Regions from separate parts of the Paenibacillus crassostreae genome, predicted to be linked through region 1. Evidence: riboswitches for the same ligand, from Rfam matches in the RefSeq annotation. Region 1 holds a riboswitch; the other holds the start of a gene.

Region 1 (5,596 bases):
AATATTCTTCCAGATCATTTCGAAAATCGCTCCAAGTCCTGGTAATGCCGCTTCGGGGCCATCTACAGAACCTTCAATCATTTGACGTAGTTCAGCATCGTTCTTGTTGTGAACTTTGTGAATAATTGCTTGTCTCAGGTCAAGTACTATCGGCATATTATCTCCTCCACTTAATTGAAGTCATCGTTAATATACCCTTGATATCTCGATGAAATACAAGTTTGAAGATCAATATGCTATAATCATTGAATATCATTGAACATTCGGAGGTCTTGCAATGGCAAAAAAACAGTACGCCATCATTGGTATGGGGAGATTTGGTTCTAGTGTCGCAACGGCACTAACTGATATGGGATTTGATGTTCTAGCCATTGATTCTAATGAACAGCGTATTCAAGAAATATCGAATATTGTCACCCATGCGGTGTCCGCTAATTCAACAGATGAAGATGCATTACGCGCTCTTGGGATCCGTAATTTTGAAGTTGTGGTTGTTGCTATTGGCCAAGATATACAATCCAGTATTCTCACTACACTCATCTTGAAGGACTTAGGGATACCTACATTAATTGTGAAGGCTCAGAATGAACTTCATGGGAAAGTGTTACAAAAGATTGGTGCAGACAAAGTTATATTCCCTGAACGAGATATGGGACTTCGTGTCGCTCATCATTTGACTTCACCCAATATTCTAGATTATATCGAGTTATCGGATGATTATAGTATTGTTGAAATGAAAGTATCAGATGTTATGATCGGTAAGAATTTGAAGGAATTAGATGTTCGTGCTCGATTCGGTTGTAATGTTATGGCTATTAAGACAGGCGCTAAGATGAATATCTCACCAAATGCGAATCAACCGTTAGACAAAGAAGATGTACTTGTTATTTTAGGACAAAAAGATGATTTGATTAAATTAGAATTGGCATTTTCCGAATAAATAGGTATAGGATAAGGATGGTATAAGATGGACATTACATCCCTAAGCAATACACGAGTTAAAGAATGGGCACAATTGCTGGAAAAGAAGCATCGAGATCGTAATAACAAATTTGTTGTAGAAGGCGTCCATTTAGTACTGGAAGCATTGCAGTCTGGAGCCAATATAGAGTGTATTGCTTACGATATGGATAAGGGTATACCTAGCGAATTGAAACAAGTGAGTTCTAATGATGCCGAATGGATTGGTGTATCTTCTGCGATCATTGGAAAATGCACAGATACTGTAACACCTCAACCGGTATTTGCGGTTGTTCGTAAACAGTCTGTAGATCTAGAACAGTTACTTTCCATCAAGAATAGCTTAGTGATGGTTCTTGATAACGTACAAGATCCTGGGAATGTAGGTACGATTATTCGCAGCGCAGACGCGGCTGGAGCGGATGGTGTTATTCTGGGTCATGGTTGTGCAGATCTGTACAATCCTAAGACTATTCGGTCAACGATGGGGTCATTTTTTCATTTGCCTGTAGTTGAGGGGCAGTTATTAGAAATATTACCTCAAGCTAAACAAAGTGGGGCTAGACTAGTGAGTACGAGTCTGCAAGCCGAGTATACATGTTATGAATATGATTTCTCTGCAACCACGTGGCTACTTGTAGGTAATGAGGCGCAGGGTGTGTCAGAGCCTGTTAAGAAGTTGGTGGATGATTCCTTGATAATTCCTATGAGGGGACAAGCGGAGTCACTTAACGTAGGTATGGCATCCTCTGTGTTGATGTTCGAGGTTATGAGACAACGACATTACCGCAGTAAATAGGATAGACTGTTATCCATTAATTGACTAATAGGTATTATTTATGTAATATAAAGTTACGCTTAATTTTCAGCATATGCTGAGAAGCGGGGGAACCATTTTTTTGGGGCGAATCAATTCATATTGTAGGGAACCATCTTTCCCGAGCCCGACAGCTAACCTCGTCAGTAGTAGATGGGTCAAATTCTCTATTAACATTTTTACTAATGACCCGTTATCGGGTCTTTTTGCGTCTTTATGACCCGATATCCAACCGAGGTGAAGTTTTTTTCACTATTCGAGTTGGGGATGGGTCATTTTTATTTTTAAAAGGAAAAGGAGGGACAAATGTAACGACCACCAATCTATTTTCTAGGAGGAGTCATATGCCGCAACCGAAATATATCACCGATATTAATAAAATCATGGAAATCCCGGAACATGACCGTCAGATACTCAAACAGATAACGGAGAAATTCGTATTTCGTGTAAATGATTATTACTTGAAGCTAGTGAATTGGGAGGACCCAAATGATCCAATCCGGAAATTAGTCATTCCGAATGAAGGAGAATTGTTAGAGTATGGCCGCTGGGATGCTTCCGATGAAGATACCAACTACGTTGTTCCAGGATGTCAGCATAAATATAGAACGACGGCTTTATTAATTGTATCTGAGGTATGTGGTGCTTATTGTCGGTATTGCTTCCGGAAGCGGTTATTCCGTAATGATGTGAAAGAGGCTATGTCCGATGTGAGCCCTGGAATCGAGTACATTGCGAAACATCCTGAGATTAATAATGTACTGTTGACGGGAGGAGATAGCTTAATCCTTGCAACGGCAAAGCTAGAAATAATATTAGATCAATTACGTGAGATTGAGCATGTCAAAATTATTCGATTAGGTTCCAAAATCCCTGTATTTAATCCAATGCGGATTTATGAGGATGAGAGATTGTTAGAACTTATAAAGAAGCATTCGACTACTGATAAACGTATCTATGTCATGGCCCATATAAATCATCCGCGTGAAATAACGCCTGAAGCAAAACGGGGGTTTGAGGCGTTACATCAAGCAGGAGCGGTTATTGTGAACCAAACTCCTATTTTACGTGGCATTAATGACAATTCTGATGTACTTGCGGAACTTCTTGACCAATTATCTTGGGCCGGTGTTACACCCTATTATTTCTTTATTAATCGCCCAGTTGCAGGCAACCTTGATTTCGTTCTACCTTTAGAGGAAGTTTATCATCTTGTAGAAGAAGCTAAGGCGAAGACTTCAGGATTGGGTAAACGAATTCGCCTTTCTATGAGCCATACTTCTGGAAAAATTGAGATTCTAGCTATTGAAAATGGAAAGGCTTATTTAAAATATCATCAATCTAGAGATGATGAGTATGGGAAGTTCATGATTCTAGATTGTCCGAGGGAAGCTACATGGTTTGATGATTTACCGGGGAATGAGAAGTACTGGGAAAAGCCAGAGAAGAAATCCGATCAAGTTGTTTCGGTTAATGAAATGCCTGAAATGCCACAAAGAATTGAACGTTCGAAATTGGTTAAAGTGAAAGTGCACTAGGAATAGTTTTCATATGAAAAGACTGGTGTCTCCAAGGGTTATCCGTGGAATGCCAGTCTTTTTGGTGATTCACGGAGAAATGTTCTACTTTTTTACATAATTACTTCATATGCTTGTATTGAGAATGATTGCAGGCAATAGGAGGTTAATCATGAGAAGAAAGGTGAGGTGGAGTAGCCAACGTAGCAGTAAACCTAAAAGTAGGATGAGACTTTGGCTTGTAGGAGTACTTATTTTTTTAATTGTATTAACTCAGGGATTTGCTTATGTTGATCGTAATTTAAAACCTCCAATTATGCATTTAGCTAAGATCAGAGTGAAGCAAATTGCAACTGAAGCAATAAATGAGGCGATAACTTCACAAGTTACAAAAGGGCAGGATTTCGAGCAGTTAGTGAATTGGAAGATGGATTCAGAAGGCAAAGTATCTGGGTTCATGCTAAATTACGCAGAACATATGAGAATAACATCAAATACCTTTAAAGTTGTTCAAGATACATTAAACAATGTCGATCAATTATCAGAACATATTCCTGTTGGGATGGCACTTGGAAGTCCTATATTAGCTTCATTTGGGCCTGCAGTTCCAGTAAGAATTGAACCGCAAGGGGCAGCAAAGGTTGAGTTATCCACAAGACAACGTGATGCTGGAATCAACATGATGTTGGTGGAAGTCTACATCCATGTTAGTGTTGACGTTGCTGTAGTCATTCCTTTTGATATGGAACATGAAGTGGTAGATACGGAAATACCCATATCCTATTTACTGGTGGTGGGAGACGTACCTATGTATTATTACAACTCGAAAGGTCAAGCTGTTGGAGGAAATGGCGAAGACGCTCCGAATATTTCAATTCCAATGGCTGAAGATAATACCACGGGAGAAACAGGAGAAAAGGATGCTACGACGGACGCTCTTGAGCAATCAGACTTAGAACAACCATAAAAAGAAGGATACCACTAATATTAAGTGGTACCTTTCTTGACTTGCTTACGTGATTTTCGTTCATCTTGTTCCCAGCGGTGGAGGAGTGGATAAGGATCAAATGACCATTCGATAAGTCCACTATCGCGATAGATCCCATAATGTAGATGTGGAGGGAATTTACCTTGTGTTCCTGGTTTTCCGTAACCTGAACTGCCTACATAACCAATCACTTGTCCAGCCGTGACTATATCACCAGGTTGCAACCCTTTTTCATAACCCATGAGATGGGCATAGTAGTGATAATGATTGTTAATATCCCGAATTCCAACTCGCCATCCTCCGAATGAATTCCAACCCTTCAGTTCTATGACGCCATAGCTAGTGCTTCGGACTGGAACACCATGATGTGCAAAGAGATCTGTTCCTTCATGAATACGAAATCCACCCCAGTTACGACCACTACCCCAGGTGCTGCGATATGAATAATGACTGTTTAGTGGAAGGGGAAAGGCATGATGTGTTAACTCAGGAATACTGAATTGCTCGTATAATTTAGCGAATTGTTGGATTCGTTGAACAGCTCGGCTATTATGATAGTATTCCCATAAAGCAATGCTGAAATCATTCTGGGATTGACCATATTGAAGTAAGTAGCTAGCCATGCTATACAGCAAATCCATATCATTATTCATATCAGCAAGTTGATCACCAGATCCATCTCTTCCTAATCCACCAAATATCGAGATCGATATGGGATTATTATCGAATTGATCTGGATTGAGTGCCCCAGCCCAAGCGGGTGAGGACATATATATCCCACTAACTCTAAAAGGATGTGCTCGGTCTTTGGGGTGAGCGATAGTTAAAGTTCGTTCATATTGATCAATCGCGGCAATACGATACCAAGGAATTTGTGTTACGGCACTTATTTTCTCATAGAGAATTTTTCGTGCAGAATTGACATCCATATTTTGTGGTAATATGCTCTTTTTAGATATCTCTGGGGTCTCATACGCATACGCGGATGACCCGCAATACAAAGTTAGGATGGTAGCAACTGAGATACTAATCCATCTGTATAATTGGATATTTTTGTGTGAGCGTAGCGAAAACATCAGTGTACCTCCTTAATTTATCAAAACGACTTCACATCATTACGTTCGAAACAATAGCAGTAGATATCCTTAGGGTGAATCAATAAGAGTTATTTTATCCAAACTTTTATTGAATTTTGAAAATGAGGTATTTGACTAAATTAAGTGATATACTAAGTTATCATAGACTAACATCCAGAAACTAATTGACGAGCATTTCATCCTTTAGGAAAGGTCGATACTACATGTCCCGAAGTAC
Region 2 (5,596 bases), 970 kb from region 1:
TTAAGTATGGCTCTTGCTTTAACCATCGGAACAGGTAGCGTTTTTGCCGACTCGTCTTTAGAAAAAGTTGTTGACAGTACCATTGGAGTAAATTACAAGAGTGGGGGAACGACTACAAATGGATTTGATTGTTCCGGCTACACTCGTTATGTCTTCTTGAAGTTAGGTATCACATTACCACATCAATCAGCTTCGCAATACCACATGGGTCAGGAAGTATCCCGTGCTGAGCTAAGAGCTGGAGATCTAGTCTTTTTCAACACTTCAGGAAAAGGTGTATCTCACGTAGGAGTATATGTAGGTAATGGGAAATTCTCGCATTCATCTTCTTCTAAGGGTGTCATCATCACCTCTCTCGGTCAAAGTTACTGGGCCGAACGCTACGTAGGTGCCAAACGAATCATGAGTACTGCGAAATATGAAGCAGCGACTTACAATTAACAATAGACTCATTAGTCATTTAATTTAAACAGTTGAAATTTAAGCAACCCTATATATTGCTTAGAAATACCCGTAAGAGGTATCAGCCTCTTACGGGTATTTTTTTTTCATATAAGAATCAATTTCATCGGAGCGATTCATTCTGTCTGTTAGCGTAATTATGAAATTGATTCAAATAAAGAAAATAACAACAAATTCGAATGAAACAATTGCCAAATTCTCATTCCTCTGATACAATAGTTCCAGTGATTACATAGTAACAACTTTGTAATAAGTATTGTAACTTTTATGTAAATTATATCTGCCGAATTCCCGATACAAAGGGAAGTGGGGGAACCGTCTTGGGTGAATTGATCTTGCATTAGAGGGATCATAGGGAACCTTCAACCGAATCCTTAAGCTAACCTCGCAGGCACCGGAAGGAGTTACTTTTTTTGAAAAAGACATGTTCAGCAGTAGCTTTAGGAATAGCGATTTTATTTACTATTGGGACTGGAAGCGCTTTCGCAGATTCGCAGATGGATAAGGTCATCGCACCAACGATAGGTATTGCCTATCAAGGTGGTGGAGTAACCACTAGTGGCTTCGACTGTTCTGGGTTCACAATGTATATCTATGGAAAGTTAGGTATCGACTTGCCACATCAATCTGGTTCTCAATTTAATATGGGAACAGCCGTTCAGCGTAGTGATCTTAGAGAAGGCGACTTAGTTTTCTTTAATACTTCTGGCAAAGGCATATCGCATGTTGGAATATATGTGGGCAATGGTAAGTTTGCACACTCTTCCTCATCAAAAGGCATCACAATCACTCCTCTCACTGAAAATTACTGGGATGACCGTTACGTTGGAGCTAAGAGAATCATGAGTAATACTACATATGAATCTGTCGCAATCGACAAATAAATGATACCTACAACCAACCTGTGGAAGGGATTTTAAATAATCTCCTCCACAGGTTTTTTCATTTCATCTATCTATCTAACAGAAAGGAGTATGACAATGCCCCTCTCAGAATTTATGATTTCCGTAATGACAGCTGAGCATGCTCGATCGATATCGGCTTGGAACTATCCTGTTCCTTACGACATTTACGGATGGATGCCTTGGGATCAAATGGAGGCGCTAGGTATTGAATTTGGTGACCCTTTGATTCGCGAAGAACAATATGTCTCTGTATTAAATGCTCAAGGAGAACTATGCGGTTTTGCACAATTTTTTCCATTGGTAGGTGTGACTCGCCTCGGGATTAGCCTCTGCCCTGATTTGTGCGGAAATGGGTTGGGTGTCAGTTTTGTACAATCTATCGTCCGAGAAGCTATTCGGCGGAAACCTGAGGATGAAATTGACTTAGAAGTTTTAACTTGGAACAAGCGTGCCATTCGGGTATATCACAAGGCGGGGTTTGAGATTACAGATGATTATGAACGACTAACCCCAGATGGATTACAGCCATTTCACTGTATGGTTTATCAATTATCTGTTGATCGCTATGATAAATAGCACTTTATTGTGCCGTTTATACAATATATAGTGGATTTTTCTTCATTTTTTTGTCACAATGGCTATGATGTATGTATCTATTCCGTTATAATAAAGTCATTAGCTTACATAAGAAAGGAAGAAAAGTATGCAAAAATATATCATGAGTGGTTTCTTCTTCGCCGCATGTGCCTTAGCTATCATACTTATGTTCACACTGCCTGGTAAAAGCGAAGTCGCTAAGGAAGCTAAACCGAGTATGCCCGAAGTTGTATTAGATGCTACTGCTGCTGAAGCGTCAGTAAAGGCCAATTGCATATCTTGCCATGGCGATCAATTGCAAGGCGGAGTTGGCCCTGGCCTACAAAATGCAGGTAGCCATCTCACTCCAGAACAAATTTATAATTTAGTAAGCAAAGGTAAAGGAATCATGCCTGCTTTCAAAGATACACTAGCCGAAGAAGAAGTTGCTAATGTGGCTCAATGGTTAGCTCAAAAGAAATAACATCATTAAGAACGGGTATCTTCTCTATTTAGAAGATACCCGTTCTGCGCTACTTCGCTCAACCCTTATTCACGATTTACTTTTCAAGACTCCACCATTGTTCAGACTCTCACTTATACACATCTTCTCAAATACTTCGTTATACTGTTTGGCTTCCTTGATATCTATTTCCGTTAGATATCCTGCATCCCAAGAAGTGAGCCGAAGAATAACAGTCTTATAATCAATGGTAATCAGAGGATGATGATTAAAGGCCTCAGAGATCGTTGCTACTTTATCAACAAATGAAATCCCCCTCATAAAACTTGAGAAGGTGAATCTCCGTTCTATAAAGCGTTCATTCACTAGGCTCCAACCTGTAAGCTGACTCAAATGCACGTCCACTTCTTCCCTTGTATACGTCACTCTTATGAATCCACCTTTCCATTCCACATGATCAACCAATGTCTCCTATGACCTTTACCCTTTTATTATTATATTCTTTCAGTTAACCTTTCATGCTCAATCTATATTAGATTAATGGCACAAAGGCTAGTTCTGTATCACCTATCAATATATTGATTCGATGATTCTCTCGATCATGAATCACAACCCCACTTCCAACAATGATAGATGGTTCTGTACCGAGTCCAAAAAATAAATCTTCCGCAAGTGCCTCCATTACCTCCAGCTTATCTTCTTTTTGTAACAAAGCCCACTCCTCTTCTTCCATCTCAAAAAATAAATAACTATCTGCAATCCGTTCTACAGCTTCCGTTAATTCCTTAAGAATTTGCCCATAATCACGACCATGTTTTACGCCCATTTTATGATCCTCCATTTCATATGTAACAGAACTTTAATAATTCATTTTATTATACAGGAAATTAGCCCTTAAATAAAAAGCCCTTTCTGACGATAAATACTATAATGCGTCTCTTGTGCGACAGTCCATCTTCACAATTTATATTTGGCGGCATGAAAGGATTCAATTCTATTTCTCATGGATGAGGTGTATAATGCAAATTTCAACAGTTATTGGTTTAGTTTTAGGTCTTATTTCAGTAGTCGTAGGGATGATTCTTAAGGGCGCTCCGATTAGTTCTCTAATGGTGCCTGCTGCATATTTAATTATTATAGGTGGTACCGCCGCAGCAGTCTTCATGGCCTTTCCTATGGAAGAGCTTAAGAGGTTCCCGAAATTAGTGAAAATTGTCTTCTTCAAGCAACAACTAATGGATCGTAAAGAGATGATTACTCTCTTTATGGATTGGGCCTCCATCACAAGACGCGAAGGATTGCTTGCCTTGGAGTCAAAGGTCGAAGAAATCAACGATGATTTCTTGCGTAGCGGTATGCGCATGATCATTGATGGTAATGACCAAGATTTCGTCCGTGATGTATTAATGGAAGATATCAATGCAACCGAGGATCGCCACAAGATTGGTTCACTTATCTTCTCTCAAGCTGGTATGTACGCACCTACACTCGGGGTATTAGGGGCTGTTATAGGTCTTATTGCTGCATTGGGTGATATGTCAGATATGGCTGTACTTGCCCATGCGATTGGTGCGGCTTTTATTGCAACTTTGTTAGGTATATTCACTGGTTATGTTATCTTTCACCCGATTGCTACTAAGCTTAAACGTATCTCTAAAAATGAGATTGAGCTTAGACTAATGATGCTAGAAGGCTTATTATCTATTCAATCTGGCGTGTCTACTATTGCGATCAGCCAGAAACTATCCGTATTCTTAACCCCTTCCGAACGTAAAGTAATGAAGGAAAGGGAGGGTGGTTCAGGTGAGCAAAAAGACTAGACGTCATGAGGAAGAAGAACATGCGGACGAGTCATGGCTTCTCCCATACTCTGACCTAATGACTCTACTTCTAGCTCTCTTTATCGTCCTGTATTCAATGAGCGCTGCAGATGCGGAGAAGTTCGAGGCAATGAGTGACGCATTTAGGGCTGAATTCACTTCAGGTACTGGTATTCTTGATCATACATCAGTTATTCCTAAAGATAACGCTAGCTCAGATCAATCAGCTGAAGAGATAACATCTAAGAAGATGACGAAAGATCAACAAGCATCGCTCATCAAACAAGAACAGATTGACTTAGAGAATTTAAAAGAACAAATAGATCAATATATTCAAAAAAATGGACTCACTGATCAGCTTGATACGAAGCTTAATCAGTCCCAGTTGATGATTACAATTAGCGACACTGCACTTTTCGCTTCAGGTAAGGCTAACGTGAAACCTGAATCTAAACAGTTAGCTACGGCGATATCAGGGATGCTTCAGCAGTTCCCTGACTATGAAATTGTTGTCTCAGGACATACAGACAATATTCCTATCTCCAACAGCGAATATGAGTCTAACTGGGATTTAAGTTCTGATCGAGCATTACAATTCATGAAGATACTATTGACTAACACTAAATTAGATCCTCAGAAATTCACACCTGTTGGATATGGTGAATACCATCCGCTCGTGGATAATAGCACTAATATCAATCGAGCTAAGAACCGTCGTGTAGAAGTATCCCTTATTCGTAAATATCAGGAGAACAATCAGGTCCTTGATGTTACAGCTGCTAAAGAATAAGCGATATTAGAAATCAATATACAAAAAAACGGCAAGCCCAAGGGAATCACCTCGGCTTGCCGTTTTTGTATAAATGATAGAGGAGCTTCTTACTCTAATTTATAGTTAAGCAGGGATCCAAGCTCTTGCCTCTCATCAGGCGTCAGATCCCACCATGTTCCAACCTTATGATTACCTAATTGAACATTCATGATTCGAACACGTTGTAGATCTTTAACCTCGTACCCAAAAGTTTGGCACATCCGCCGGATCTGCCGATTCTTTCCTTCTGTAAGAATAATGCGAAATTTCCGCTCTGATAACTGCGTCACTTCGCAAGGACGTGTCATCTCTCCTAAAATTTTTACACCAGTGGACATCCCTCTTACAAAAGATTCAGTAATAGGTCGATCTACACTAACTAAGTATTCCTTCTCATGTTTACCTTCTGCACGTAATATTTTATTAACAATATCCCCATCATTCGTCATTAGGATTAATCCTTCTGAATCCTTATCTAATCTACCAATAGGGAAGATTCGCTCCGAATGGCCTACAAAATCAACAATATTGCCCTGAATATGTAGCTCAGTTGTACAAG

The links. Region 1 has a riboswitch for cyclic di-AMP ahead of LPB68_RS15890 (KamA family radical SAM protein). Riboswitches for the same ligand answer to the same signal wherever they lie in the genome.
Region 2: linked by a shared signal. The riboswitch ahead of LPB68_RS11480 (C40 family peptidase) and the one ahead of LPB68_RS15890 (KamA family radical SAM protein) in region 1 are both predicted to bind cyclic di-AMP.

What each region holds. Positions count from the first base shown of each region.
Region 1 is NZ_CP017770.1:3,442,915-3,448,510, forward strand. It holds gene LPB68_RS15875 (small acid-soluble spore protein SspI) at 1-156, opposite strand, end outside; gene LPB68_RS15880 (potassium channel family protein) at 278-940, shown strand; gene LPB68_RS15885 (TrmH family RNA methyltransferase) at 968-1,759, shown strand; cyclic di-AMP (ydaO/yuaA leader) riboswitch at 1,806-1,941, shown strand; gene LPB68_RS15890 (KamA family radical SAM protein) at 2,122-3,315, shown strand; gene yunB (sporulation protein YunB) at 3,467-4,261, shown strand; gene LPB68_RS15900 (M23 family metallopeptidase) at 4,282-5,358, opposite strand; gene lipA (lipoyl synthase) at 5,583-5,596, shown strand, end outside.
Region 2 is NZ_CP017770.1:2,468,549-2,474,144, forward strand. It holds gene LPB68_RS11475 (C40 family peptidase) at 1-441, shown strand, start outside; cyclic di-AMP (ydaO/yuaA leader) riboswitch at 734-871, shown strand; gene LPB68_RS11480 (C40 family peptidase) at 876-1,346, shown strand; gene LPB68_RS11485 (GNAT family N-acetyltransferase) at 1,437-1,943, shown strand; gene LPB68_RS11490 (c-type cytochrome) at 2,071-2,427, shown strand; gene LPB68_RS11495 (4a-hydroxytetrahydrobiopterin dehydratase) at 2,497-2,832, opposite strand; gene LPB68_RS11500 (hypothetical protein) at 2,939-3,232, opposite strand; gene motA (flagellar motor stator protein MotA) at 3,426-4,226, shown strand; gene LPB68_RS11510 (flagellar motor protein MotB) at 4,210-5,016, shown strand; gene rluF (23S rRNA pseudouridine(2604) synthase RluF) at 5,106-5,596, opposite strand, start outside.